3 regions of the Tritonibacter mobilis F1926 genome follow, and region 2 is predicted to be linked to each of the others. Evidence: riboswitches for the same ligand, from Rfam matches in the RefSeq annotation. Region 2 holds a riboswitch; each other region holds the start of a gene.
What was found. A riboswitch is a leader RNA that binds a small molecule or an ion and turns the genes downstream of it on or off. The one in region 2 is predicted to bind thiamine pyrophosphate.
Positions count from the first base shown of each region.

Region 1: another riboswitch for thiamine pyrophosphate. It lies ahead of thiD (bifunctional hydroxymethylpyrimidine kinase/phosphomethylpyrimidine kinase); the one in region 2 lies ahead of thiC (phosphomethylpyrimidine synthase ThiC).
Region 3: another riboswitch for thiamine pyrophosphate. It lies ahead of thiB (thiamine ABC transporter substrate binding subunit); the one in region 2 lies ahead of thiC (phosphomethylpyrimidine synthase ThiC).

Region 1 covers NZ_CP015231.1:79,354-89,271, reverse strand. The annotation lists gene thiS (sulfur carrier protein ThiS) at 1-28, opposite strand, end outside; gene K529_RS15860 (FAD-dependent oxidoreductase) at 12-986, opposite strand; gene thiD (bifunctional hydroxymethylpyrimidine kinase/phosphomethylpyrimidine kinase) at 983-1,786, opposite strand; TPP riboswitch at 1,831-1,934, opposite strand; gene K529_RS15850 (NAD-dependent succinate-semialdehyde dehydrogenase) at 2,004-3,467, opposite strand; gene K529_RS15845 (LysR substrate-binding domain-containing protein) at 3,540-4,505, opposite strand; gene K529_RS15840 (aspartate dehydrogenase) at 4,515-5,297, opposite strand; gene K529_RS15835 (dihydrodipicolinate synthase family protein) at 5,462-6,415, shown strand; gene K529_RS15830 (EamA family transporter) at 6,425-7,312, shown strand; gene K529_RS15825 (3-hydroxyanthranilate 3,4-dioxygenase) at 7,445-8,008, shown strand; gene K529_RS15820 (TRAP transporter substrate-binding protein) at 8,048-9,028, shown strand; gene K529_RS15815 (TRAP transporter small permease) at 9,092-9,631, shown strand; gene K529_RS15810 (TRAP transporter large permease) at 9,628-9,918, shown strand, end outside.
Region 2 covers NZ_CP015230.1:759,967-769,884, reverse strand. The annotation lists tRNA gene K529_RS23410 (tRNA-Tyr) at 216-299, opposite strand; gene rlmB (23S rRNA (guanosine(2251)-2'-O)-methyltransferase RlmB) at 419-1,207, shown strand; gene K529_RS23790 (hypothetical protein) at 1,394-1,567, shown strand; gene K529_RS03615 (YHS domain-containing (seleno)protein) at 1,740-2,222, shown strand; gene K529_RS03610 (CoA-binding protein) at 2,530-2,994, shown strand; gene K529_RS03605 (DUF2478 domain-containing protein) at 3,055-3,573, opposite strand; gene bioB (biotin synthase BioB) at 3,650-4,627, opposite strand; TPP riboswitch at 4,844-4,964, shown strand; gene thiC (phosphomethylpyrimidine synthase ThiC) at 5,085-6,899, shown strand; gene K529_RS03590 (LamB/YcsF family protein) at 7,066-7,839, opposite strand; gene K529_RS03585 (5-oxoprolinase subunit C family protein) at 7,867-8,892, opposite strand; gene K529_RS03580 (5-oxoprolinase subunit B family protein) at 8,889-9,659, opposite strand; gene K529_RS03575 (LysR substrate-binding domain-containing protein) at 9,796-9,918, shown strand, end outside.
Region 3 covers NZ_CP015230.1:2,942,840-2,952,757, reverse strand. The annotation lists gene petB (cytochrome b) at 1-1,253, opposite strand, end outside; gene petA (ubiquinol-cytochrome c reductase iron-sulfur subunit) at 1,267-1,827, opposite strand; gene K529_RS13855 (glutathione S-transferase) at 2,051-2,653, opposite strand; gene K529_RS13850 (thiamine ABC transporter ATP-binding protein) at 2,767-3,462, opposite strand; gene K529_RS13845 (thiamine/thiamine pyrophosphate ABC transporter permease ThiP) at 3,449-5,020, opposite strand; gene thiB (thiamine ABC transporter substrate binding subunit) at 4,996-5,973, opposite strand; TPP riboswitch at 6,024-6,130, opposite strand; gene aroC (chorismate synthase) at 6,446-7,549, shown strand; gene K529_RS13830 (methyl-accepting chemotaxis protein) at 7,958-9,760, shown strand; gene K529_RS13825 (nuclear transport factor 2 family protein) at 9,809-9,918, opposite strand, start outside.

The DNA of each region.
Region 1 (9,918 bases), on a different replicon from region 2:
ACTCGGCACCGTTAATTACGATCTTCATCGACCATCTCCGAATGTATGTTGTTCAGCGCCAAATCAGCTACGCCGCGTGCAAGCGCAGGTGCGAGCAGGTAGCCATGCCGGTAAAGCCCATTTGCATAGATCCGCCCGCCGAGACGGCGGATGCGTGGCAGGTTGTCAGGAAATGCGGGCCGTAGATCGACACCGACCTCAAGCACTTCGGCCTCACCAAAAGCTGGGTTCAGCGCGTAGGCTGCGCTCAGCAATTCCAGCATGGAGCGGGCCGTAATGCGCCCGCTGTCTTCGCTCTCAATCATCGTCGCGCCAAGCATGTAGACACCATCGCCGCGCGGCACGATGTAGAGCGGTATGCGCGGATGCAGTAAACGTACTGGCCGCGTTATCGTCACATCCGGACAGCGGATCACCAGCATCTCACCCTTGACGCCGCGCAGATCTCGCAGTGCCTCACGTGCTTGTAAGCCTCTGCAATCTATTGCGTTGACGAGTTGATCTGGAGCGGTTTCCTTGTGGAAGATGATGCCCTTATCCCGCAACGCGTGATAAAGATCCATCAGCGCCCGACGTGGATTAAGATGTGCCTCATTCGCGAAATACAATCCTTGCGAGTAACCGCAGAGATCCGGTTCCAGTTCTGACAACTCCGGCCCGATCTGACGGTATCCCTCGGTACGGCGTGCAAAGCGGCGCAGATCCGGCAGATCGCGTCGCCCGGCGACCACAAGGGTGCCGCGTTCGGTCACATTGGTTTTGCTCTTCCACCAGTGGATCGCTTCCTGACCCAGCCGCAACACCGGTTCCTCGGCGTTTTCATACTCGCACCACGGGGCGAGCATACCTCCTGCCCACCATGAACAGCCATGTGCGCCTGGAGGGCCAGATGGATCAAAGATTTGAACTTTTGCGCCGCTCTCTGCCAGCTCGGTCGCGACAGCTAGCCCTGCAACCCCTGCCCCTATGACGGAATAGAGTGTCATGCTGACCAGAAAGGGTGAAAATGATGAACAGGCCCATGACCGTGTCCAACGTTCAACTCATCTGCTGCGGTGATGGCGTTTTGGAGGTAGCGATGTGCCTCTTGTACGGCCTCGCGCAACACCATTCCTTTGGCTAGTCCCGCAGCGATTCCCGATGACAACGTGCAACCGGTGCCATGAGTGTTATTTGTGTGCTGTCGTGCGGCGCTGAATGTGGCGACAACACTCCCGCCGGAAATCAGGATATCTTCGCAGATATCTCCGGAGGCGTGACCGCCTTTCATCAGTACTGCCTTTGCCCCGAGATCACAGAGCGCAATGCCTTGCGTGATCATTTCATCGGCTGACGTTGCCGTATCTTGGCCAAGCAAACAGGCAGCCTCTGGCAGGTTCGGCGTCAACACCGACGCGCGAGGAAGCAACCGGTCCCGTAGAGTTTCCACCGCCTCTGGTGCAAGCAGCGCATCGCCTGATTTTGCGATCATCACCGGATCAACAACGATTGCCTCTCCATAATTTTCAAGGGCTTGTGCGACACGTTCGATAATACCGGGGGTCGCAAGCATTCCAATCTTGATCGCACGCACATCAAGATCTTCGAGGACTGCATCAATCTGCGCCGCTATAATATCGAGCGGGACAGAATGCACCGCTGTGACTGCACGTGTGTTCTGTGCGGTGATTGCCGTGATGACACTGGCACCATAAACACCGAGGGCCGACATTGTCTTCAGATCAGCCTGAATGCCTGCGCCGCCTCCGCTGTCAGACCCTGCGATGGTCAATGCGATATGCGCCATAGCAATGCTCCCACACTATTGGGGCACCGGCAAAGAGAGAGTCCGCATATCAGAAGACCGTTCCCTACGCCGGAATTGCCCGGATCAGGTTCGATGGGTTAACGCATTCGCGCCTCTCAGCCTCTATGAGGCACCCCAACGGTTCTCTATCCGGGTATCAAGTGTGGCGAGAGAAGTCAAACTGCTCTGAATGGCACAGGCAACTGTAAGTGTAAGGTCAGACGATCTCTGTGCTATACCAGACGTTGCGCGTTGTCAGATAGCTCTCCAATCCTTCGGTGCCGCCTTCACGTCCGTAGCCGCTCGCTTTGACACCGCCAAATGGGGTTTCTGGCAGAGACGCCTCCAACGTGTTGATGGAGAAGTTGCCAACTTCCACCCGGTCAATCATCCGATCGATATAGTCTGCACGATTGGTGAAGCCGTATCCCGCGAGTCCGTAGTCAACCGAGTTTGCCCGTGTGATCGCGTCATCAAGATCGCGAACCGGATTGAGGATCGCAATCGGGCCAAAGGGTTCTTCTTGCATGATGCGGGCTGTGTCTGGCACATTTGCCAATACAGTTGGCTGAAAGAAGTATCCCTTGTCACCAAGGCGTGCCCCCCCGGTGCGCAGCTCTGCGCCTTTAGACACGGCATCTTCAACCAGTTCTGACAAAACAGGGATACGGCGCTCATTTGCCGTTGGTCCCATCTCCACGCCATCATCCATACCATTTCCGACCACAGTTGTCGCAGCCCGTGCAGTAAAGGCATGGGCAAACTCGTCAAAGATGCGTTCATGCACAAAAAAGCGCGTGGGCGAGGTGCAGACCTGCCCGGCGTTGCGCATTTTTCGAATTGCGCCGCTGATCGCGGCTTTTTGGACGTCGGTGTCTTCGCAGACGATCACTGGGGCATGGCCACCAAGTTCCATCAACACCCGCGTATCGCTTTGTGCAGCAAGCCCTGTCAGTTGCCGCCCTACAACGGTTGATCCGGTCAGGGCAACAAGTCGAATGGCTGGCTGTGGGATCAGGAACTCCGAGATCTCGGATGGCTTGCCAAAAACCAGATTGAGCACACCATCGGGAAGCCCTGCCTCTTCAAAAGCCCGAACAATATGGATCGCACCCGCAGGCGTTTCCTCAGCGGCTTTCAGGATGATAGAACACCCCGAAGCGAGCGCGCCTGCGATCTTACGTGCTGGCTGGCTCATCGGGAAATTCCACGGCGAGAAGGCAGCTACGACACCAATCGGGTGATGGTGAACGGAGATTTTGGAGCCAGAAGCAGAAGGGATCACCCGTCCGTAGACTCGCATGGCTTCTCCGGCGTCCCATTCGAAAAACTCAGCACCGCGAATAACTTCGAGCCGCGCTTGCGCCAACGGTTTTCCATGTTCAGCAGTGATCGCTTGTGCAATTTCCTCTTGTCGATCTCTCATGATCGAGGCTGCATGCATAATCAGCTCGGAGCGCGCACGAGGCGACGTCCTACGCCAGACTTCCAGCCCCTTTTGAGCTGCGGTTAAAGCCTCTTCCAGATCCGAAATCCGCGCGCACGGTAGCCGCCCCAACTCTGCTTCGGTGGCTGGGTTCACAACTGGCAGAGTGTCTGGCGTTTCACGCCACTTGCCACCGATAAAGAGTTTCAGGTCCGGATAGGTGCTCATTTCGGCCTCGTTGCTTGCAGTTGCCATGGTTCAACTGTCCTGCGCCAACGGCATCACCTCAACCGAATTGAACAAATACAGGTATCACAAACGCCGATATCAAGTTCGAGGCTGTGAATGCTTGATGTCACCCGACGCGGCATGAAGCGCTTTTAAGAGTGCGCTACCTGCTGGCGAGAGGCTCTGCTTGCCTCGATACGAAACGCCCACCGGTCCGGCACCAAATGGGACAACCCAGTCGACCGGAGCCAATAGGCCACTATCAATGTCGAGCGCCGCGACATGGGCGGGCATCAACCCGACAAAGTCATGACTGCGCAACAAGGAGCGATTGGCAAGATAAGAGACTGATTCAATGGCAGTGCGCGGTGTGTACTGATCTTGGCGGACGAAGAACTGATCTGTTTGTCGCCGCAACGTCGTTTCAACAGGAGGTAAAAGCCAACCAAAGGGCTTGAGCTGCTCAAATGAAACATTGCTGCGTTGTGCAAGCGGGTGCTGCGTGCCCACAACTGCGAGCACACGCTCGTCGAAGAATTTCTCTTGCACGATATTTTCGCGGTGCCGCTGGCTGGGCAACCGGCCAACAACCATGTCAATTTCGCCGGAGAGCAGTCCTGGCATCAGCACTTCATTGGTGCCTTCGACTATTTTGATTGCGACCTTGGGGCGGTCTTCCAGCAGCAACTCAATCGCCATCGGCAGCAGTGACGGAGACGCCGCCAGAAGCGTGCCGACAACCACCCGACCACTGTTGCCCTCGTTTAGATCATCAAGCTCCTGCGCTGCGTTTGAGACCTGAGCAAAGATGAGCTTTCCATGTCGGGTCAAGGACTCGCCGAAAACCGTAGGCACGACGCCGCGGTTGGTCCGGTCAAATAATTTCACCTCAAAATCGACCTCAAGATCCTGAATCATTTTTGTTGCCGCGGGTTGCGAAATATTCAGATCATGGGCCGCGTTTTGAATGCTACCATGCTGCCCCACGGCAACCAAAAGCCTTAGCTGCCGCAGCTTCAGACGTGTCAGAGCACGCTCAACGATACGAGTATGGCGAGTGGCCATTGGATCTCCCTAGGTGGTGATTGCATCAATCTCACGCTCGATTGCTGCCACAGCACTCATTGCGGCAAGTGCTGAACTACGCGGATTATCCGGCAATGTCTGCCCTGCAATGCGAAAGTGGAAACTGCCGAAGGCACCCGATGCATGCACTTCGTGAATGTTCGAGGCGATCGTGGGGTCTGCAATGAGTTCCACGCGGGTCTCATCAAACCCCTGCCCGGCCAGCGCGACAGCCGCCGCGACATTTGCATTCTTTGGATAGCGCACCGCCGCGTCGCGGGCATTCCCTTGAAAGTGCATGACTGCTTCCTGCAAGCTATCGAGATCCAAAACATTTTCAGCCGCAGATCCTTTCCACCCCTTTGGGGGCTTACGACCTGTATATGTGACTGTTTCTAGACCGCCGACTTTGGCTGCGCGCAGGCAATCAAGAGCACCAATTGCGCCACTCGCAAGATGCAGGCGCGCAGATCCTCGCTCTGCTGCCCGGGCGAGTTCGAATGCGAGCGCTTCATCTGCAAGCGCACCTAGCGAGAGTGTGACCAAGTCTGTTCCGCGCTCCAGGATTGATGCACCGTGCTGTGCCAGAGCACTATGACCTGCACAGTCGACCATAAGCGTCAGTTCTGAGGGCAAATCCGAAACGGATCGAACGTAAGTCGGTGCATCACCCGAATGGTCTGGGGTGTGATCTGATCTTGTCAAAATAAATTGTGGCCGCAACCCGCGTAACCGCAATTGTTCCATGACATAACGCCCAATTGCTCCTTCTCCGATCAGTCCGATCTGCATACGTGCCTCCTGATTTTGGAGCTAGAATATCGGAAACTGCGCGCACCTTGATATCAGAATATTGGATATCTAGTTTCCGTCAATCCAGTTGGTTTTGCCTCGTTACCGGCCCTAAATGCCGGGAAACACATTGCCGTTTCCTCGTGCAAACTGGAGCTAAATCAATGAAGTACAGCAAAAATCAAGCCAAGGACTATGCGCGCGAGACAATGCGGGGGATCTGGGCAGCTGCGCTGAACCCGTTTGATAACGAGCTGCGTTTAGATGAGGCAGGGTTGCGCACCAATATTCGTCATTGGATTGATGATCTGGGTATTCAGGGGCTGTTCATCGCAGGGAAACAAGGTGAATTCTGGTCCATGTCGCTTGAGGAGCGCAAGCGGAACATGACCGTCGCAGTCGAAGAATGCGCCGACAAAGCAGGCACGATCATGTCGATTTCGGATCAGAACGTCGACACCGTTCTGGAGCTTGGCCGCCACGCGCAGGATTGTGGTGCGGATTATGTTGTCGTGCATGCGCCAATGTTGAGCTTTTGCCATGATCGCGATGAGGTTTTGTATAACTACTACAAATACCTATGTGACCGGCTCGACATCGGCATTGCCATGTGGAGCCACCCCGACAGCGGCTATCTGATGGAGCCAGAAACCTGCGCTCGTATCGCTGAACTTCCCAACATCATGGCCATTAAATACTCCGTTCCACGCGACATGTACGCCCGTCTCACAAAGATGGTCGGGGACAAGATTTTGGTTTCGACGTCTGCGGAGGACGATTGGCTCGACAATATTGAGGAGCTGGGCTGGCAGCTTTATCTTTGCTCCTCACCTCCATACCAATTGCAGACTAAGAATGACCGGCGCATGCATGAGTACACAGAATTGGCATTCGCGGGCAAATATGAAGCTGCGCGTCGCGTGCACGATAGTCTGCAACCCGTTCGAGACGCCATTCGCAACTCCAAACCTGCGGGTAAGCCCACAGCGCATGGAAAATACTGGCAGGAGTTACTGGGACAAACCGGTGGGCGTGTCCGTCATCCGATGCTGGAGCTGACTGAAGCGGAAAAAGCAGCGACCTCAGTCGCCTTTGAGGATTGCGGATTGTTGCTCTGATCACGCGGGATGCTCGGAGAAACATTGGCGCTCCTCGCTGCAGCGGCATATGGCTGTGCTGGCGTCTCCATCGTACATAGTAAGACCACCGCACAAGGCGACAATGGCGTCTTTTTGTCGGTGGTCATTACACTGATCGCTTCAGGTGTACTCTGGCTCGGATGGGGCACGACTTCGGCCGTGACGTTGAAGAGCGCGGAAGGTCTTTGGGCCGCTGCATTTTTTGCATTGGCAGGGTTTGCGTCAAATATTTTCGGACGGCAAGCCATGTATCGTGCGACCGAAAAAATAGGGGCGGTGAGGGCCGGCCTGCTGCGTCGTCTGATACCTGTCTTTGCCCTGCCCTGCGCGTATATGCTCCTCAGTCAGATCCCGAACTGGCGCACCGTTTTAGGCGGAGCTATTGTTATAGCCGGTGTCGTTTTCTATATGCGCCCGTCCCGCAACCTTAGTCGAAGATTGCCGTCGATCGGCGTGGTGTTGGGCTTGTTGTCAGCCGCCGCATATGCGTTGGCATATTGTCTGCGTGCAGCGGGATTGCGCACGGTGCCAGATGCGGCACTTGGCACGCTAGTTGGGGCTTCGGTCGCCGTTGTTTGGTTCATGAATGCCACGATGGTCAGACACGGTGTGCGGCAAGGGTTTTGGCACCTCACATCAGACCGCACCCCCGCTCATTGGCGCACAGCCATTGCACTGAGTGCAGGCCAGTTGCTTCAGTTCTTTGCGCTGAAATTCACATCTGTCGCCACCGTTGCAATTCTTGGCTCACTGGAAGTGCTGTTTTCGGCAGCACTCGTCTTGTTTGTCAGCAGATGTGAAGCCGTTGAGATCAAAAAACTCTTGCTGGCGTCGGCCTTTGCGGCGCTCGGTACCGCACTTCTTGTTGTTGGCTGACATGGGTATCAGGAAACCGGATATCTACTTTCGTAGAAATAAATATTTTGCAAGGCCAAGATTTTCTAGGCTGAACGAAAGAAGACAGAAATCCACTCCCTCTGAGTGAGGGACTGCACGCGGGAGAGACCCATGACTCAACATCCCACATTGAAGCCCTTCAATTTCAAGAAATGGGTGGAAGAAAACGCTGACAAGCTGCGTCCGCCCGTCGGCAACCAGTTGCTCCACAAAGAAGGCGACATGATTGTGATGGTTGTTGGTGGCCCCAACACGCGTGTCGATTTTCATGATGACCCTGTCGAGGAATGGTTTTTCCAACAGAAGGGCGACATGATGCTCAAGATCGCAGATGGCGGCAAAATCTATGATGTCCCCGTCCGCGAGGGTGAGGTCTTCATGCTGCCGCCGCATGTACGACATGCACCTCAGCGCCCGCAGGAAGGATCTGTGGGGATTGTCGTAGAGGCCCCACGTCAGCCCGGTATGAAAGAGGGCTTTGAGTGGTACTGTTTCAAATGCGAGGGGCTGGTTCACCGCGAGGAGGTCGCTCTGGATGGTGCCGAGGGCATCGTAACCGCGCTCCCCAAAATCTACAGCAAATTTCATGACAGCGTAGAAGCCCGCACCTGTCCGCATTGCGGCGAGCTTCACCCCGGCAAGGGAAAACCACCTGCGGAGTGGGTACAGCTTTGAACACATAAACAAAGCAAAAATAGAACAGGGAAACGGCCAATGAACATCATTCGAAACTCAATCACCGGCGCAGCAATCCTGCTGGCCTCTGCTGTCGCAACCCAAGCCAAAGAATTTCGACTGGGTCTCATTACCCCCCCTCCGCACATCTGGACCAAAGCGGCAGAAGCATTTGGAGCAGACTTGGCGGAAGCGAGCGATGGTGCCCATAGTGTCACGGTCTTTCCCGCTCGGCAGCTCGGCAATGAAGCGGAGATGTTGCAGCAATTGCAAACTGGTGCGCTCGATATGGCATTTATGACCGTTGCCGAGGTATCAAACCGCGCACCCGACTTTGGGGCCCTCTATGCGCCCTATTTGGCCAATGATATCGCCCATGCAGGTCGCATTCTGCGCAGCGAGACTGCAAAAGGAATGCTGGCGCAACTCCCGGCAAAGACTGGGGTGGTCGGTACCGGCTACGGAATGGCAGGTCTGCGTCAGATTGTGGCCCGCGGGGAGGTCAACAGCGTCGAAGATCTGTCAGGCCTGAAACTAAGGATCACTCCGTTTGAGCCGATCCTAGATTTCTACAACGCCATTGGCGCAGCCCCGACGCCGATGCCGCTGCCCGCAGTCTATGATGCACTTGCAAATGGGCAGGTCGATGCCATCGACATGGACGCAGAGTTGATCTGGGTTCTGAAATACTACGAGCACGCAGATACCGTGGTGCAATCCAACCATATGATGTTTCCGATGGTGGGCCTTGTGTCTGCTCGGGTTTGGGCGGGACTTTCCGAGGAAGATCGTGCTCTTATCGGTGATCTGATGGCGCAGCATGTCGACAGCACAATCGATACTTACGTCAAGAAAGAGCAAATCTGGCTGGACCAGATCAAAGACACAGGTCGCACCTATAAGATTGTGGATGCGAGCTTCTTTAGTGATGCGATCTCGAGTTGGAATGAAATTTGGTCAAAGCGCTCAACGATGCTTGTTGACCTGCGCGACGCTGCCGCTGCGACTGCGCAAGAGTAACTCGACCCGAAGTATCCGTCGCGGGTACGGACACGTGCCCGCGATTATTATGCGGAGACCTACATGATCGGACGTATCTCGGCAGGCTGGGCGCGGATTGAGTTGACACTGGCTGCATTCCTCGCTGTCTCTATCACGGTGCTCATTCTGCTCAATGTTGTGACACGAAGCATTGGCGCGGCCTTGTTTTGGGTGGATGAACTGGCCATCTACGCCATGGCCTGGATGGCCTTTCTGGGGGCATCAGCAGCACTGCACTTTGGCCATGCCGTGGCCGTCACAATCCTCACGGATACGCTGCCGTCAATGGTTCGCAAAATTGCGGCGAAATTGGTGGACTTGATCGTACTGATCTTTGCGCTCGCGATGCTGTGGTTTTGTTGGCGTTGGTACGCCCCGCTGGCGCTGATCCAAAATGGCTTCGACGTCGAGGCGTTTCAGGGCGCCACGTTCAATTTTGTCTATGCCGAGCCGACTACGACACTGGGCGTGCCCAAGTATTGGATCTGGTCGGTGATGTGGGTGTTCTCCTTGGGCGCTACTCTACATAGCTTTGCCAACCTGATCGGCCAAGGGACCGAGCAGCAGGATGACCCCTCATGACACCGCTGATTTTTGCCTTCAAACTGCTGATCGCTGTACCCGTTGCTTTGGTTCTAGCACTGACCGCAATCTGGTACATTTGGGAAAGCGGAAACACTGTCCTGTATGACAGTTTCGCACAGAAAATGTTCTCAGGGCTCGAAAACTACGGCCTGCTCGCGATCCCACTTTTTATGCTCACCGGAGAGATGATGAATGAAGGCGGCATGACGCGCCGCCTGATTAATGCCGCTCGAGTCTTTGTCGGCGGGTTTCGTGGCGGTCTGGCCTATATCAACCTCCTGACG
Region 2 (9,918 bases):
AAACGCAGGCGATGTATTTGGCGCCGCTTGCCTCTGCTCGGTGGCGTGCGAACATAGTCTATGACGAGGGAAAGAGGGGTCAAAACCACGCACAGCATCGCCGGCGCAGGGATGCGATGTTCGTGCCCAATATCACAGAGCGCGCAAAAATCGGATAATTTTCAATCCGCTATACATGTATCATCGGGAGTTTAAATACCATCTCAAGAGTGAGATGGTGGGCGACCCTGGAATCGAACCAGGCGTGCGTCTCCGCGAGGGAGTTACAGTCCCCTGCCACACCTTGCGGCCTGTCGCCCACTGTCAGAAGCTTGTTGCACCTAACGTGGAGGCGTGATTACAAGCACCCCAATCGGGCGTCAACAGCAAAAGCACAACTTTTTTCGCCCACCTCGAATTTTGTTTTCCGGAGCGCGCCATGAACAAGAAACCCAGCAAGAAACCCTCTTGGGTGGTGGATAAAGAGAAGGCCAAGAAAGCTGCATCTGCCGAGACCGTCTGGCTTTTTGGTCTTCATGCTGTGCGCGACGCTCTGCTGAATCCAAAGCGTGAAAAACTGCGTCTTGTGGTGACATTAAATGCCCACAACAAACTGGAAGATGCGATCACCGCCTCTGGGGTCACCCCCGAAGTGGTCGACCCGCGCAAATTCTCAGTGCCCATCGATCCCGGTTCGGTGCATCAGGGGGCGGCGCTGGAAGTGAAGCCTCTGAACTGGGGGGGCCTCGATGAAAACTGTATCGGGGCTGAGGTCCCGCGTGTGCTCCTGCTGGACCGGGTGACAGATCCCCATAACGTTGGTGCGATCCTGCGCTCTGCCGAAGTATTGGGAGCCTCTGCGGTGATCGGCACCCGGCACCATTCGGCGCCAGAGACAGGCGCGCTCGCCAAGACCGCATCGGGTGCGCTGGAACGCCAGCCCTATCTGCGGATGCGCAACCTCTCGGACACCATCGTTGCACTGCAACAAATGGGGTATCTGGTGCTGGGGCTGGACGGTGAGGCCGAAGAAACCATTGAAGAGGCCGTGGCAGGGCGCACCAAAGAGCCGATTGCGCTGGTGCTTGGCGCTGAGGGGCCGGGTTTGCGGCAAAAAACCAAGGAAACCGTGGATAAACTGGTCAAAATCGACGCAGCGCGGGGTTTTGGCTCGTTGAATGTTTCAAATGCGGCTGCACTCTCCCTATATGCATCTCTGAAGGGTTGAGGCACACAGGAGGTCCCCATCGCACATAAGAGCATTCCCGGAGGCAAGCTGATCATTTGCTGCTATTGCGGCGTGCAATCGGCCTTTGTCCCTGATGCAGCCCTACATGCGCTGGTCTGTGGCACCTGTGGCGCGCCCCTCTCGGCCCAAAAACAACGCCCCCTCAGCGAACATAAGGGGGCGAAAATGCCAAAGGCGACAAAACCAGCCAAGGCGAAAAAGCCCAAGAAGTCCAAATCGGGCGACTGGGGCGCGCTCGCTTACGAGTTGGCCAATGCCAAGCTGATGAAGAAGCATAAGAAGAAAAAGAAGTCCTCCTGGAAGAAAGTCTTTGATGTGATCGAGGATATTTTCGACTGAAAGAGAGACGCGCCGGTTCAGGGCAATCGCATCTGCGCAGTTGCTGTGTCCTCAGGGCTGCAGTGGTGCGCCGCTTTGCGCACAGCGCATTCACTTTCCCGTTTAGTCCCTTTTCTGATGACGCGAGCTTGGGCATTCTCCGGCGCGATACGAACAAACGGAGACCTACCGGGTGCTGACCGACTGTCTGACATATATTCTGCGTGGCACGGGCCTTGCTTTTGCGCTTGGGGGGGCGGTGTCGCTTTTGCCCTCGACCAAAGCCAAGGCACAAACGGTGTATGTGGTGGTGCAGGATGGGCTGGCGATCGGGGGGTATGATCCGGTGTCCTTCCATGTGGCGCATGAACCGATGAAGGGGCATGAAGACCACGCCTTGATGTGGAAAGGGGCGGTCTGGCTGTTTCATTCAGCGCAAAATCAATCCCGGTTCGAGGCCAATCCTCGTGCCTTTGCACCGCGATTTGGCGGGCATTGCGCCTATGGGTTGGCGCGTGGGAAAGTTTTTGAAGGCGATCCTGACACATGGGAAATTGTGGACGGGCAGCTCTATCTTTTCCGCACGCCGCGTGGACGCAGCCTGTGGCTGGAGGATCAAAACCAGATGATTGAGGCCGCTCATGCAGAATGGCCCGACGCTCTGCATCAGGACTGATCCGCTCAGCCTGTTTTCCGCGCTGACGTCGCAGCGCGCGGTGTGGCAATGGCGCTCTTGTCAAGTTGCAAAGCTCGCACCTTATTCACGAAAACGAGAGCGCCCCTTTTTTTGGAATATAAACGCCCCAGATTCCTAATCAGACTGTGGCACTGGAACCGCCATAGATCTTTTTCACTGTCCCTCGTTCCACACCTCGCGCCCGAAGCAACTTCGGGCGCTTTTTTCTTGCTCTGTTGGGGGACCCGTTCGCCCACCCCGCGCGAGAGGGCTTGCGCGCGCTAGGCGGGGCTTACACAGTGTCTTTATGTATTCTGATGCGCTCCTGACCGATATCTTGCGCCGAACACGCAGCATTGCCGTGGTCGGGGTCTCTGCCAATCCCGTGCGACCGAGTTTTTATGTCGCCCGATACCTGTCGCTGAAAGGCTACCGGGTGATTCCGGTAAACCCCGGTCACGCTGGCAAGGAGCTCTTTGGTGAGACCGTGCGCGCGACACTTGCCGACATTGATGAGCCGGTGGATATGGTCGATATCTTTCGCCGCTCAGAAGCGGTCCCAGAGATTGTCGACGAGGCGCTTATGGCCTTTGCGTCGTTGCAAACGATCTGGATGCAGATCGGGGTCGAGCACAAAGACGCGGCGGCACAGGCTGAAGCGCGTGGCGTCACGGTGATCCAGAACCGCTGTCCCAAGATCGAATACCAACGCTTGTTTGGCGAGTTGCGGCAAGGGGGCTTTGCCACCGGGATCATATCGTCAAAGCTCTGATCCCGCCGGGGCGCTGCCCCGGACCCCGGGATATTTTTGAGAAGATGAAGGGTCTGGGCCTCAGACCGGTTGGGAAATTGCAGCCGCAACCCAAGCTACCAGCGCATCCAGATCCGGGGCGGCTTCTTGGGAGACGCCTTCGGCAAAGCTCTCGAAGGCGGCGACATTCATGCGATTGACGCCGCAGACCACGGGCAGCCCCATGGCCAGCGCCTCACCGATGAGGGGGCGCATGCCGCGCCCGTCGGCCTCGTGTTTACCGAATTTGTTGACGATCAGGACTTGTGGGGCCGGTGTTGCGTCCAGCGCGCTGGTCACAAGGCCAACGGCGCGTTCGAGCGCCTCTGGGTTGAGGCGACAGCCGCGGGCCCCTTCGCCCAGCGATTGCGAGATGCGGATGGTTTCGCCATCGGGCAACACGCGCACATCCATATCACAAAGCTTGTTGTCATAGCATTCGGTATTGGTCTGCACGATGCCTGCGGTGCGGATACCCTGTGCGGCGAGCCGCTCTGCCAGAGCGGTCAGCAGGCGATCCGTGGCGCCGCGTTCGGTGGTCATCACATAGGCAAGCTGCATGGGGTCGTCCTTTGCATGTCGTCCGCGCGAGCCTAGCGTGAAAGATATGCCGCCGCCAGAGCGCTGTTGTCGCAGATTAGCGCGTGCCGTGCGTTCCCGCGGCCATGGCGCTGAGGCCCAGCCGTTCAAACAGCGCCTCGTCCGCGTCCTCTTCTGGATTGTCCGCGGTCAGGAGCGTGTCGCCCATAAAGATGGAATTGGCCCCGGCAAAAATGCACATCGCCTGCAGTTCATCGCTCATTTCGGTGCGCCCGGCCGAGAGCCGCACATGCGCGCGCGGCATCAGGATGCGGGCCAGCGCAATGGTGCGGACGAATTCGATCGGATCGAGCGGAGGCGTGTCGGCCAGTGGCGTATCTGCCATCGGAATCAGCATGTTGATCGGCACCGATTGCGGATGTTCCGGCAGCGTCGCGAGGCTCAACAGCATGTCGATCCGGTCGCCGCGCTCTTCGCCCATGCCAAGAATACCGCCAGAGCAGACGTTGATGCCGGCCTCGCGCACCCGCGCCAGGGTTTCCAGCCGGTCCGCAAAGCTGCGGGTGGTGATGACCTCCGGGTAGTAGCGCTCCGAGGTGTCGATGTTGTGATTGTAGTAATCCAAACCCGCATCCCGCAGGCGCAGCACCTGATCCTGCTCCAGCATACCCAGCGTCATGCAGGTCTCCATCCCCAGCGCCTTGACGCCTTCGATCATCGCTTCCAGCTGAGCCATGTCGCGCGCCTTGGGGCTGCGCCATGCCGCGCCCATGCAGTAGCGCGTGGCACCAGCGGCGCGGGCCTTCTTGGCCTCGGCGATGACACGCTGCACCTCGATCAGTTTGGACGCCGGAAGCTGCGCGCCATTGCGTGCCGATTGCGAGCAATAGGCGCAATCCTCGGCGCAGCCGCCGGTCTTGATCGACAGGAGGCGCGATTTCTGCACCGCGTTGGGATCAAACATCTGGCGGTGCAGACTCTGGGCCTGAAACAGCAGATCCATGAAGGGTTGGGCATAAATCTCTTCTGCCTCCTGCCGGGTCCAGTCGGTGCGGATAAGGGGCGTATCGAGCATGGAGAAACCTCGCTGGGCAGATGGCAGGGAACACGTCAAAGGCGATTTCTAATTTTATAGATAATATATAAAATGAGTCGCAAGAGTTTAAATCCTTGATTTTTCGTCGCCTTGAAGACGTCTCGCGCGCCTGAGCGCCCGGCAGACGCGAAAAGGGGCCCATTGAAAGGGCGATGGAAAATCCGCTTGACGCACCACGTCCCCCTCCCCTACCCCTAAGGCACGCAGGGGAGTCCCGCCGAGGGGACTGAGAGGCAGACAGGGAAAAATCCCGGTGACGCGACCCTTAGAACCTGACCCAGTTGATACTGGCGTAGGAAGCTAGGACAGCCGCGCACCGCTCCCGTTCAGGGCGCGTTCGCGCTGATCTGATACGGCAGGATCTGAACACCCTGCCCCGTTTTCCTTAGGCCCGGCTCAATTGGTGTTTTTGAGAATGGACTCGAGGAGCACCAAGATGAACGTCCCCAACCCAAAGATCACCACAGGCGCATTGCCCGCCTCTCGTAAGATCTATGTGGCAGGCGAGATGCATGAAGGCATCCGCGTGCCGATGCGCGAAATTGCCACCCACCCCACCGCGGGCGAGGCGCCGCTGCCGGTCTATGACAGCTCCGGGCCCTATACTGACCCCGATGTGGTGACCGACATTCGCGACGGATTGGCCCCGTTGCGCGCGGCGTGGATCAAGGCGCGCGGCGATGTTGAGGCATACACTGGCCGGGATGTGACCGCTGCAGACAATGGCTTTGTCGCAGGCGACCGGCTGGTGCCGGAATTCCCTGTAAAACCGGCCCCTCTGCGCGGGGCGAATGATGCAGCACCAACCCAGCTGGCCTATGCGCGCGCTGGCATCATTACGCCCGAGATGGAGTTCGTGGCGATCCGCGAAAACCAACTCCGGGAGCTGTCGCCCTGTCATGGCGCCCGCGATGGGGAGGATTTTGGCGCAAACATTCCCGACTATGTGACGCCGGAATTTGTACGCGCTGAAATCGCCGCAGGACGCGCCATTATCCCCGCCAATATCAACCACCCGGAGTTGGAGCCGATGATCATCGGTCGCAATTTCAAGGTGAAGATCAACGCCAATATGGGCACCTCCGCCGTCACCTCCTCGATGGAGGAAGAGGTGGACAAACTGGTCTGGGCGATCCGCTGGGGCGCGGATACGGTGATGGATCTCTCGACGGGCCGCAATATCCACAACACCCGTGAATGGATCATCCGCAACAGCCCCGTGCCCATCGGCACCGTGCCGATCTATCAGGCGCTGGAGAAGGTGAACGGCATTGCCGAGGATCTGACCTGGGAGGTATTCCGCGACACGCTGATCGAACAGGCGGAACAGGGCGTCGATTACTTCACCATCCATGCGGGCGTGCGGCTGCATATGGTGCCGATGACTGTGGAACGCGTCACCGGGATCGTGTCGCGCGGTGGGTCGATCATGGCGAAGTGGTGCCTGCATCACCATCGCGAGAGCTTCCTTTATGAGCACTTCGAGGAGATTTGCGACATCTGCCGCCGCTATGATGTGTCGTTTTCATTGGGCGATGGGCTGCGTCCCGGCTCCATCGCGGATGCCAATGACGCCGCGCAATTTGCCGAGTTGGAAACGCTGGGAGAGCTGACCAAGATCGCCTGGGCCAAGGACTGCCAGGTGATGATCGAAGGGCCGGGCCATGTGGCCATGCACAAGATCAAGGAGAACATGGACAAGCAACTGGAATGCTGCCACGAGGCGCCGTTTTACACGCTGGGGCCGCTCACCACGGATATTGCGCCGGGGTACGATCACATCACCTCCGGCATTGGTGCGGCGATGATCGGCTGGTTTGGCTGTGCGATGCTCTGTTATGTGACACCGAAGGAACATCTCGGCCTGCCGGACCGCGATGACGTCAAAACCGGGGTCATCACCTATAAGATCGCCGCCCATGCTGCTGATCTGGCCAAGGGTCTGCCCGGCGCGCAGCGGCGCGATGATGCGCTCAGCCGCGCGCGGTTTGAATTCCGCTGGGAGGATCAGTTCAACCTATCGCTCGACCCGGAAACGGCGCAGAGCTTCCACGACGAGACCCTGCCCAAAGAGGCCCATAAGGTGGCACATTTCTGCTCCATGTGCGGGCCGAAATTCTGCTCTATGCGGATCAGCCACGACATCCGCGCCGAAGCTCAGAAAGAGGGGTTTGAGGCGATGGCGGCGAAATTCCGCGAGGGCGGTGAACTCTATGTGCCACTGAAGGAAACCGCGCCAGAAGAGGCCTGAGCGCAGCCGTGGCCACCCGCTGCGCTGCCTGTGCGCCTTTTTTGGCGCGCGGGCAGCGCCCGGCCCAACGGGAGGTCGGGTCCCACCTTGAAAAGGTGGGGCATTACCGACGGGCGGGAGCCTCCCCGCCGTAGCCAACCCAAATCAGGCCGAAATCAGCGCCTGATCAGAGCGGCTTGCCGTCGAACTGCTGCAAGGTGACACCCGCCGCCTCAAGCTGGCGACGCACCGCGCGCGCGATGTCCAGCGCCTCGGGCGTGTCGCCGTGCAGGCAAATGGTGTCGATGCGCGCCGGAATACGGCTGCCATCCTCGGCCAGAATTGCGCCCTCTTTCACCATCTGGGTGATCCGCTGTCCGGCGCGATCCGCATCATGGATCACCGCCCCCGGCAGTGCGCGATCCACAAGGGTTGCATCGGCGTTATAGGCGCGGTCGGCAAAGATCTCGCAAGCGACATTGCAGCCTAAGGCCTCGGCTGCGGCCTGTTGCTGGGTGCCCGCCATCACCATGATGATGATCTCCGGTGCCACCCGCAGGGCAGCCTCATAACAGGAGCGCGCCATGTCATGATCGGCTGCGGCCATATTGGCCATGGCCCCGTGCAGTTTCAGGTGACGCACCTTGCCCCCGGCGGCCTCTGCCATCGCCTGCGCCGCCCCCACCTGATATTGTACCAGATTGGCCAGGCTCTCATGCGGCAGGTGCAGCTTGCGACGGCCAAAGCCCTGCAGATCGGGAAAGCCCGGATGCGCGCCAATGCCAACACCGCGCGCCACCGCATCGGCCATGGTGCGCGCCATCACATCCCAATCGCCCGCATGCACACCGCAGGCCACATTGGCCGAGGTCACGACGTCCAGCACCTCAGCATCGCGCCCCATCACCCAAGGGCCAAAGCTCTCACCCATGTCGGCATTCAGATCAACGGTAGATGTCATGGCACATGGCCCTCCTCGGTCTTTGGTTTACAGGCCCTCATCCAGCTCACGGCCAGCGGTGACACCACCCACAAGCTGATAGGACAGAAGATCGCGCATGCTGGCCGGGTCGCGCAACAGCGGCGCAAGGCGCGACGGCAGACGCTCCAGATCCGCCAAGGCGCGGCGCTCCAGCTCTACGGCCTCGTCCAGCGAGACCAGCGTGAACCGGAACTCAGCCCCCGCCTGCGCCTGCGCCACACGCGGCATATCGCAGGGCAGCACCGAGCCGATGCGGGGATAGCCGCCGGTGGTCTGGCATTCGCTCATCAAAACATAAGGCGTGCCATCGCCCGTGACCTGAATATCACCGGGCGCGATCACCTCAGACAGGACACTCAAGCCCCCCTCAAGCGCAAACCCCTGCCCCTCTGGCAAGAGCCGCACGCCCATGCGATTGGCGCGGCTGTCGCGGCTGAACCGGACCTCTTGGAAGCGGGCCACCTCTGCATCGCCAAAAAGACCGGTCTGAAGGCTTGGCACCATGCGCAAACGGCCGCCCTCCAGACGTGGTTCCGGCTCAAGCGTCATATTGACCGCGCCACCTGCATCATGGCCCAAGGGCAGCTCGGTGCCATCCGCAAGTCGCGCGCCAAGACCTGACGCGAGATGTGCACTGCGCGCGCCAAGCTGCAATTCGCTTGCGACGCCACCGCCAAGGTGCAGATAGCCGTAAGAACCTGCCCGTACCGCGCCGATGGTCAGGTGCACCCCGGCGGGCAGCAGGTGGCTGGCGTTCCAGCGCAGCACCGTCCCATCCTGAAGTGTCGCCCCCATGGGCGCGCCGGTGAGGGCAATACGGGTGTCGTGCGTGACCTCAAAGGTGCCGCCCAATCCGGCCATTTCAATCGCCGCCGTGCCGGGGTCGTGGCCCAAGAGTGCCGCCCCCTCATAGAGGGCCAGCCGATCCGCTGCCCCGCCACGCGACAGGCCAAACACCAGATACCCGCTGCGGCCAAGGTCCTGCACGCTGAGGCCCGGCCCCGCGCGGTGAATAATCAGTCGCGCGCTCATGCCAGCACCTCGGATGTGGCACCACCATCTGCGCCCGCGTCTTCAAGGGCGGCGTAGCGCTCGGGCGAGATCGGCTCAAACAGCACCTCATCGCCGGGGCGCAGCACAAATGGCTCTGGTGCGTCGGGGCGGAACAAGCGAAAGCGGGTCTGGCCGATGTGACGCCAGCCAGTGGGGGTGGTGACAGAAAACAGTACGATCTGGCGGATCGCCACCACCACCGCACCCTCGGGCACCTGCGGCGTCAGCTCGGTCTGGCGCGGAATATCAAAGGCAGGTGGCAACTCGCCCAAGTAGGGCTGGCCGGGGGCAAAGCCGATGGTCTGCACCCGCAGCTGGGTCTGCGCGATCTGCTGGATTGCCTCATCTGGGGTCAGCCCCGCACGCGCGGCGGCCTCCGCTAACTGGGGAGCGAGATCGGTGCCAAAGACCGTCGGCACCCGCCAGAGCCTGCGCCCCTGCGGCAATGCTGCACCGTACCAATCGCGCGTTTTCAGCAATGCCCGAACCTGCGCCATCATTGCATCATGGGCGCATCCCAGCGGGTCAAACCGCAGATAGGTCGAGACCAACGAGGTGGAGGTTTCCTCAATCGCCGCCCAGCCAGCCGCCTCGATCGCGGCGCGAAACGCAAGGGCGGCGCGGTTGGCGGGTTCGCTCAGACTGTCGGCAAAGCGCACCACCACGCCGTCAAACCCGGCGGTTGCGACCTTGGGCCATTGCTTATCCCCTGTGGGGACCGGAGCAGATGAAGGGCTGTTTGTCATGGCATATGACTGCCAGCGGTTGCGTCGAAACACCAGACCCAAATGTCGGTAGTGACTGGCCTTTTGTCGGGAAGCCTCTCGCCAAGTGGCGGCTTGCGGCCCATAGTTGCAAGACCCTAGCCATGAGCACGCATGTATGTCTCGCCGCCATTATAATCTGCCGCCTCTGACAACGCTTACCGCTTTTGAAGCGGCGGCGCGGCATCTGAGCTTTAAACAGGCCGCCAAGGAACTGTCGGTAACCCCCGGCGCGGTCAGC
Region 3 (9,918 bases), 1.1 Mb from region 2:
TCGGGCTTCTCGATCACACCCAAGAGCGGCAGGATCACGAGGAAGTAGCCGAACCAATAGGCAGAAGCGATCAGCGAGAAGGACGCATAGGGCTCTTCCGCAGGCATCGCTCCCAGCCACATCAGGGCGAAGAAGTCGATGACCAGCAGCAGGAACCACCACTTGAACTGCGGGCGGTATTTGCCCGAGCGCACGCGAGAGGTATCAAGCCACGGTGCCAGCGCCATAACAGCAATCGCACCAAACATCGCCAGAACACCGAAGAACTTCGCATCGATGATACCGCCGGTCACAAAGGACGCGATCTGTACAACCCAGACCTCAGAGGTGAAGGCCCGCAGGATCGCGTAGAAGGGCAGGAAGTACCATTCCGGAACGATGTGCGCAGGAGTCACCAGCGGGTTGGCTTCGATGTAGTTGTCCGGGTGACCAAGGTAGTTCGGCATGAAGCCGACGATGGCCCAGAAGATCACCAATACCACCGCGAGGCCAAGGAAATCCTTGATCACGAAGTAGGGCCAGAACGGCAGGGTGTCTTTCTTGGCTTCTTCCTTGGAGCCGCGACGCACTTCAACACCGGTGGGGTTGTTGTTGCCCGTGGTGTGGAAGGCCCAGATGTGAACGATCACAAGGGCGGCAATCACGAAGGGCAGCAGATAGTGCAGCGAGAAGAAGCGGTTCAGAGTTGCGTTATCAACCGCAGGTCCACCCAGAAGCCAAGTCTGGATCGGCTCGCCAATGAATGGGATCGCGCCAAAGAGGCCGGTGATCACGGTTGCACCCCAGAAGGACATCTGGCCCCAAGGCAGAACGTAACCCATGAAGGCAGTGCCCATCATCATCAGATAGATCAGCATGCCCACAATCCACGTGATTTCACGCGGGGCCTTATAAGAGCCGTAGAACAGGCCGCGGAAGATGTGGATGTAGACCGCCACAAAGAACAGCGAAGCGCCGTTGGCGTGCATATATCGAATCATATAGCCGCCATTCACGTTGCGCATGATGTGCTCAACGGAGGCAAAAGCCAGATCTACGTGGGGCGTATAATGCATCACCAGAACAATGCCGGTAACGATTTGCAGCGCCAGACAGAAGGCGAGCACAATACCCCAGATCCACCACCAGTTCAGGTTCTTTGGGGTGGGGATCATAATGGTGTCATAGACGAGGCCGACGATGGGCAGGCGGCTGTGCAACCACTTTTCCGGGCCTGTCTTGGGTTCGTAATGGTCGTGCGGAATTCCTGACATGCGTGCGACCCCCTTATCCTAGCTTGATGGTGGTTTCGTCGGTGAACTCAGCCACCGGGATGTGCAGGTTCTGCGGCGCGGGACCTTTGCGGATACGGCCTGCGGTGTCGTAGTGCGAACCATGGCATGGGCAGAACCAGCCATTAAATTCACCGGCACCATCGCCAAGCGGTACACAGCCGAGGTGGGTACAGACACCCATCATCACCAGCCATTCGCCGTTCTCGTCAAGAGTACGGTTTTCATCCGAAGCATCGGTGCCCGGCTTGTTGGGGTTCTCCGAGGACGAGTCGATCAGTTCCTGCATCTCGACTGCGCGCGCTTCGTCAATTTCTTCCTGCGTGCGGCGGCGAATGAACACCGGTTTGCCGAGGAACATGACAGAGATTTGTGTGCCGACGTCAACGCCTGAAATGTCCACAAGGATGGAGGACAGGGCCTGAACGTCAGCCGAGGGATTCATCTGGTTGACCAGTGGCCAAACGGCGGCACCCGCGGTGACTGCCCCTGCGCCAGCTGTGGCGTAGTAGAGGAAATCTCTCCGGGTTCCTTCGTGGTCTTCTGCGTGGGACACGAGTTTTCTCCAAGTTTCAGCGCCCGTTTAGGGCAAACATGCGCTTACACCGCAATAAACGCGGTGACTCAGCCGCGTGTCTAGCGATGCAAACCGGGTTCGTCTAGCGGTCAAAGCAGCGCAGGCCCGCCTGAGTGTTGCATTCTTTCACAGAACTGTTGCACTGCTGCGCCTTCGCCTCCTATCTGACTCACCCTCATTTAAACGAAGTGAACTCTTTGCTTCAGGCTGCGTCAGGTCGGGTTGCCTGCATTGAGGGCCGTGTTTCAAAGGTCTCAAACCACTTCGCCAGCTGGGGTGATGCGTCTCGCCAGCCCGCATCGGGGTGTCGGAAATCCACATAAGCCAGAGCTGCTGCAACGGCTAATTGGCCAATATTTACGGGTCCCGACAGCAATGGCATCCAACGAGTCTCGATTGCGGCACAGGCTCCGACCACCTTGCACAGCTGCCCTTCAAGCCACGCGTCCCATTGCTTCTCAGCGGGGCGCAGGCGTTTTTCATAGGACATGGAAACTGCCGCATCCATGATGCCATCCGCCGTGGCCTCCAGAACTTTCATGTCCCATCCACCGCGGTAAAGCGCCCCGTCTGCACGCGCGTCTAAAAATTCGCATATGACCCGGCTGTCATAAAGCGTCGGGCCGCCGTCGCGGATTAAGGCCGGGATTTTTGCCAGTGGGTTACTGGCTGCCAGCGCCGAATCTGGCCCGGTCACAGAGGTGCTGACGGGCAGCAATTCCACATCATCCATCTGGCCAGTCTCATGCAGTACCAACACGACTTTGCGCACAAAGGGCGAGGCGGGCGAATAATAGAGCTTCATCTCACTGGATCTCCCTGATTGTCGCAACTCTAGCGCGAGGCGCGCAATGAGGGAAATGGGCTATCATAAAAAATGAAGGAGAGCAGGTAAGTTGAGGTGGCGGCAGGCTCGGCTCATGTTCCCAAATACTCTCGAAGCGCTGCTGGCGGATTGTCTAATGTTTCTGCCGTTGGGGCGGGAGGATGCAGTTTTCCTTCTGCGATGAGCAGGACTTCGTCGGTGATACGTCGGGCATCATCTGGATCGTGGCTTACCATCAGGAGCGTAATATTGCGTTCGGCCGCGATCTCCTTGACCAGATCCAGCATCTCCGCCTTGAGCGCAGGCCCAAGGGCGGCAAAGGGTTCGTCCAACAGCAACAGGTCGCGTTGTTGCACCAACACACGCGCCAGTGCGGCGCGGCTTTGCTGCCCTCCCGACAGTTCAGCCGGTTTGCGACCCTCCATACCGCTCAAGCCCACGCGCGATATCGCGACTTCTACAGTCTTCATTTCGTCGGGTGTGAGCTTGCGATTGGGATTGATCCCCAGTCCCGCGTTTTGTGCGACTGTCAAATGTGGAAACAGGTTGCCATCCTGAAATAGCATTGCGACGGGGCGCTTTCCCGGTGGGCGCGCCGTCAGATCGTCGCTGCGCCAAAGGATCTTTCCGCTGTTGAGTGGTTGAAACCCTGCAATCGCCTCGAGAAAGGTGGACTTGCCAGCCCCGGACGGGCCGATCACGGCAACCCGTGCGCCAGCTTTGATGTCGGCGGTGCCGGAAAGGCGGAAGTCTCCTTTGCGGATGTCCAATGCGTTAAGCCTCAGCATGAAGGCGCCCCCCTCGGTCCAAAATCCAGAACGCGCCCATGGATATAACAAACAACAGCAGCGCAGCCCCTTGTGCCGCTTCCATCCGGTAGGCTCCCATCAGGCGATAGACTTGCAAGGGCAGAGTGGCCACTTCGGGGTCGGCAAAGAGTGCGATCACACCGAGATCCCCAAGTGACAGCGCCGCCGTTAGCCCCGCCGCAAAGCCGATCTGCGCGCGACATCGAGGCAGAAGAACACGTCTCCACACCGTGCGCCCGTTCATATCGAGTGCAAGTGCAAGCCTGGCATTGTGGTGCAGCACGTGCCGCATACGTGGGACGAGTATCCGCAGCGCAAATGGGAGTGCCATCACCATGTTCACCAGCGCTGTGACAGGCAGGGCCAACAGGAACGGGTCAATATAAGGGTATACCATCACAAACAGTCCGGTCCCGATCACCAATGGAGAGGCAGCAAGGCCAAGTATGCCAGCCACTTCGCCGAGCCTTTTGCGTCCCAACGCAATGCTGGCCGATAACGGTAGAGCCACACATAACAAAAACACAGTGCTGAGTGTGGCGACCTGTATGGAAACCCACGTTGCGCCCCAGACAGATGCTGGCAGTGACACAAGCCCCGGCAGCCCTGAAATCAATACGGCAAGCAAAGGTAGCATGAGAAAAAGCGCTGCGGCTGCGATCCAGAATCCGTCGATTATGCGTGCACAGGTTCCTTTGCCATCCCAACGTATCACGGCACGATCAAGACCTGCGCCAAACCCCTCAGTCGAAGAGGCTTTGAGCGCTAGAAATGCGGCCACCACTGTCAGGACAAGCTGCACGCCCGACAGCATCGCTGCCCGTCCAAGGTCAAAATCAAAGTGAAAGGCCTGATAAATCGCCAATTCGATCGTGGTGGCTTTGGGACCGCCACCCAGGGTCAGTGCAACCGCGAAGCTCGACACGCAGATGGCAAAGATTACCGCAGCCGTTCCCGGCACGACTTGCCGCAGCATTGGGGCTTCGGTCAGTTGCCACATGGCGCGAGGGCCTGCATTCAGTTGTGCAGCAAGGCGAAACCGTTCTGCGGGGATTTCTTGCCAGCCTTGCAGAATAAGTCGGGTCGCCAAAGGAAGATTGAAGAACACATGCGCGATCACCACCCCATGCAGCCCATAGATCTGCACGGGCGGCAGACCGGCAAGGCCAAGTAGATCGCTCAGCCAGCCCGAACGTCCAAACACAGAGAGTAGCCCGAGAATTGCAACAATGACGGGCAGGATAAATGGCGCACCCAATAGGGTGATCAACACACGCCGCCCGAAAAACCGCCGCCGTGCCAGCGCTTTTGCCACCGGGATTGCCAGCGCCACGCTCAAGAGCGCCGACAGGCTGGCCTGCACCAGCGTGAAACGCAATGCCGCCCAGTCGGCGGCTGCAAAACCACTAAGGTCATCTGCCTGCAATGCCACTGCAACAAGAGTGCCCAAAACCAGAAGCGCCACCCCAAGGGCGGCGCAGGTTCCGGGCCAGATCGCGACCACAGGCAAGGTTACTGGCTGAGCGCTGCGCGCCATTCGTCCAGCGCCTCGGCGCGTATAGATGCGGCTTCCTCTTCGGGCAGCAACAGAGATTTTTCCGGGCTGACGAGGGTTTCAAACCCCTGAGGCAGACCTTCGGAGGGAGTTACCGCCGGATACATCCAGTTTGTGGTCGGGATAACCGATTGGAAAGCATCAGATACCATGAACTGCAGGAACTGATCCGCCAACTCCGGCTGGTCGCTTGCGGCAAGTTTGCCCGCAACTTCGACCTGCATGTAGTGTCCTTCGTCAAAAAGCGCCGCCGCTTTGCTGTCGTCGTTTTCGGCGACCAGATGGTAGGCTGGCGAGGTGGTGTAGGAGAGCACCATGTCGGCCTCGCCTTCGAGAAAGAGACCATAGGCCTCCGACCATCCTTTGGTTACGGTGACGATGTTGTCACTGAGGCTTTCCCAGATTGCGGGGGCCTCATCTGCATAGGCGGCCTTAACCCACATCAGCAGGCCTAGCCCTGGTGTTGAGGAGCGCGGGTCCTGAATGACGATTTTCACATCGCTCTCACCCAGCGCTTTGAAGTTCGACGGCACATCAGCATCCGCGTTGTGGACAAAGGCAAAATAACCCCAGTCGTAAGGAGCAAAATGCGTATCTTTCCACTCGATCGGCAGCGCATATTCCGCTGCGACAGACATCGGTGCAAAGAGACCCGTTTCTTTGGCGGCTGCGGTCAGGTTGGTGTCGAGCCCCAACACGATATCGGCATCTGAACGTTCGCCTTCCAATTTGATCCGTGCAAGTAAGGCTGCGCCATCACCTGCACCAACGAACTTAAGATCACAGTCACAGGCGGCCTCAAACGCGGCTTCTACAGCGGGGCCGGGCCCCCATTCCGAAACAAAGCTGTCGTATGTGTAGACCACCAACTGAGGTGTGTCTGCCGAGGCAGCGGTGGCAACCAATGTGGCGCTCGCAAGGATGAGGGATTTCATGTTGTCCTCCAATGCGGCGTTGGTAAGGAGGAGACTGAGCGCTATTGCTCCAAATCGTCCCAAACCTTCCCTCCGCCGGTATAATCCGGTTCAGGTTCAGCGGGTTCGCCAGATCGGCATCTCAGCGCAATATTTACGCGCACCCCGAGGTGGGGTGACACTAGGTGTGGTTGCATGGCTTGGCAAGGTGGCGCAGGCGAGGCGCTGCCTCGCGCTCCGGGATATTTTGAGTTAGAAGAAGGCCGAAGTCCCCTTTTCTTCTAACCTGAAGTATCCCGGGGATGAGGCCCATTGGGCCGAAGGGGTAGCGCCCCTTTGAATTTACTTCGCTATCTGTGTTGTGTTCACGGGCCTACCGTTTCTCGGGCGAAGAAGGGGGATTTTTTTGTCCGTTGTGTGGGGGTAATGCGCGGATCTCTTTTCCCCGGCGGGCTTTGCCGCTAAAGGAACAAACCAAAGGAGACCCGCGCGCATGTCCATGAACTCTTTCGGCCACCTTTTTCGTGTCACCACTTGGGGTGAAAGCCATGGGCCCGCTTTGGGGGCGACCGTGGATGGTTGCCCGCCTAATGTGCCCATCTCACCAGAGATGTTGCAGCACTGGCTGGATAAACGTCGTCCCGGTCAAAACAAGAATACCACGCAGCGCAATGAGCCGGATGCCGTGAAAATCCTGTCGGGCGTGTTTGAGGGCAAATCCACCGGCACACCGATCCAGTTGATGATCGAGAACACCGACCAGCGCTCAAAGGACTATGGCGAGATTGCGCAAACTTTCCGCCCGGGGCATGCGGACATCACCTACTTCCAGAAATACGGCAATCGTGACTATCGTGGTGGCGGGCGGTCTTCTGCACGCGAAACTGCGGCGCGAGTGGCTGCGGGCGGTGTTGCCCGTGAGGCGATCAAAGCGTTGGTGCCGGGGCTTGAGATCAAAGGTTATATGACCCGGATGGGTGAGATGGAGATTGACCGTACGCGCTTTGACTGGGCGGCGATTGATCAGAATGACTTCTGGATTCCCGATGCGGCGGCTGTTCAACCTTGGGAAGACTATCTGCAAGCCTTGCGCAAACAGCATGATTCGGTTGGCGCGGTAATCGAAGTGGTTGCGCGCGGTGTCCCTGCAGGTATTGGCGCGCCGATATATGGCAAGCTCGACACCGATCTTGCTGCCGCCATGATGTCGATCAACGCGGTCAAAGGCGTCGAGATTGGCGAAGGGATGCATGCGGCCCAGTTGAAAGGGTCTGAGAATGCCGATGAGATCTTCATGGGCAATGACGGCGCGCCGGTTTATTCGTCGAACCATGCAGGCGGCATTCTGGGTGGTATTTCTACCGGTCAGGATGTGGTGGTGCGTTTTGCTGTGAAGCCGACCTCGTCCATTCTCACGCCGCGCCAGTCGATCCGCAAGGATGGCACAACAACCGAAGTCATTACCAAAGGTCGACACGATCCCTGCGTAGGTATCCGCGCGGTACCTGTCGCCGAAGCGATGATGGCTTGCGTGATCCTTGATCACCTATTGCTGCACCGTGGGCAGATTGGTGAAAATCAAGGCCATATCGGCTGAATTGGTCGCCGGTGACAGAATCATAGATTGCTGCATGGTGCGCTGCCGCTGCCTAGTCTGTGACTATGGTGGTAAATGACGGCGCAAACGCGTCAGTTTTTTGTTTTGCCAAGGCAGTATTTTCTGTTGCTCTCTTTGTTGTTGTGCACGCGGGAGGTGGCCTGGATGAATAGGCACCATCTCCCAGGTGTTTTGCGCTGATTAAACTATAGAATACGCTTACTTATCTGCTAACCGACTTGGTTATTATGATGCGCACGGCCTTGTATATTTCGGTTTTTCAAAACCGTCGGCGCGCAAAACACCGTTAAAAGTGAGTCCAGTTTTGTGGAATAGTCCGGGAGTTTGATAACGCTCTGTTTAGGTGCGGATGTTTAGAGACGAGGTATTCCACTGTGGAGGTGTCTTATGAAACATGCGTTCAACAGACTAGGTTTTCAGATCGGTTTCGGTGTTACCTTGTTGCTGTGCGGATTGGCCGCAGCGTTGTTTTTTGTCCTGTTTAATCAATCCAAAACCGCACTTGTCGACGCGGCAGAGACGCGGCAGGCGATGTCCATCAAAATCCTTGTGAATGAGATGGCACATTATCAGGATTTCGAGGTGACCACCGATGCCAACGGCGAGGTGTCTGGTCTGACGGCGCAATCGATCATCGCGTTTGAGAACCATGACATGATCGACAGGGTCGGCTCAATTTCCGGGGAAACGGCTACGATCTTTGTCTGGGACGATGCAGAGCAAGATTTCGTACGCCGCACCACAAATATCATCAAAGATGATGGTGCGCGGGCAGTGGGGACCGTCCTCGGCGAAGCTAATCCGGTTTATGCGTCGATGATGAAGGGCGAGGTCTTTCGCGGGCAAGCCACCATCCTGGGGAAAGACTATTTCACCATTTATGTACCGGTCCTCAGCGAGGCCGGCGAGCCGCTTGGTATCTTCTATGTCGGTGTCGCAAAGGAAGCCCTGACAGTTGCGATCAACGAGATGTTGGTCGAGGGGGGCGTGATTGCTGTCCTCGGTCTTCTGGTGGCGATGGGACTAACAGTGATCGCGCTTCGGTATATGTTGCGTCCGATCCAATCGCTCGAGGTGGCGGTGACCGCGATCCGGGATGAAGATTACGATACGGTCGTTCCCTTCACCAATCGGCCCGACGGGATTGGGGGGGTGTCACGCAGTGTTGAGCAGTTCCGCCAAAAACTCTCAAATGCTGTGGAAGATGAGCACCGCGCCAAAGAGCAACGCATGCGACAGGACGCGGCGGTTGCGCGGCTTCAGGAAGGGCTCGGCAGTTTGGCCAGCCGCGACTTGTCTCATCGCATCGGCGAAAATTCCGGCTTTCCCGAAGAATATGAGGGGCTGCGCAAAGATTTCGATGCGGTTGCAGAAAACCTTGCTGCGGCGATGGGAGAGATCGCAACCGTGGCCGAAAACCTCAGCGGCTCTGCAAGCGAAGTGGAAATGGTATCTTCTGATCTGTCGCGCCGCGTAGAGCGTCAGGCCGCAACGCTGGAAGAATCTGCAGCTGCGCTGGAAGAACTGAATAACAGCGGCAAAAACGTGTCTGAGCGCATCCTTGAGGCCAATCATCTCGCCACGCAGAGTACCGACGTATCGCGCCGCAGTGGTGAGCAACTGGAAGAAGCCATCACGGCGATTGAGCAAATTGAACAGGCATCTGGTGAGATCGACAAGATTGTCGGGCTGATTGAGGATATTGCGTTCCAGACCAACCTGCTTGCGCTCAACGCAGGGGTAGAAGCCGCCCGGGCAGGCGAGGCGGGACAAGGCTTTGCCGTGGTTGCAACCGAGGTGCGAAACCTTGCTCAGCGCGCATCGGATTCTGTCGGAGAAATCCGTGCCCTTACACAAGGGAATATCAAGCAGGTCTCGGAAGGATCAAGGCTGGTATCCACAACCGGGGAATCAATCCGTGCGGTTCTTGAGCAGATCAATAACCTAGGTGCGCTTGTGTCTGATATCACCACCGAAGTGCAAAACCAGACGCAAGGTCTTAGCGAGATTAACATGGGTATCCGTGATCTGGATACTGCAACACAGGAAAGTGCGGCTGTGGCAAGCAACGCCGACACCGCCAGTGTTCGCATGAAAAATGATGCACAACGCCTGTCGCTGACCGTTTCGCAATTCAAACTGACGCAATCGGGGGGAAGCAGCCCGGTCAGCGCCATCGCGGCTGAATAAACCATGTAGAGGCGAACCTGCCAAAGGGGTGGGTTCGCCTTCGTTCAATCAGAACATGGTGTTGCTGTTTGCAGCCTCTGATGGGACGGGCTGGATGACATCCCAGTGTTCAACGATCATGCCATCTTCCACCCGGAAGATGTCGACCACAGCCTCGC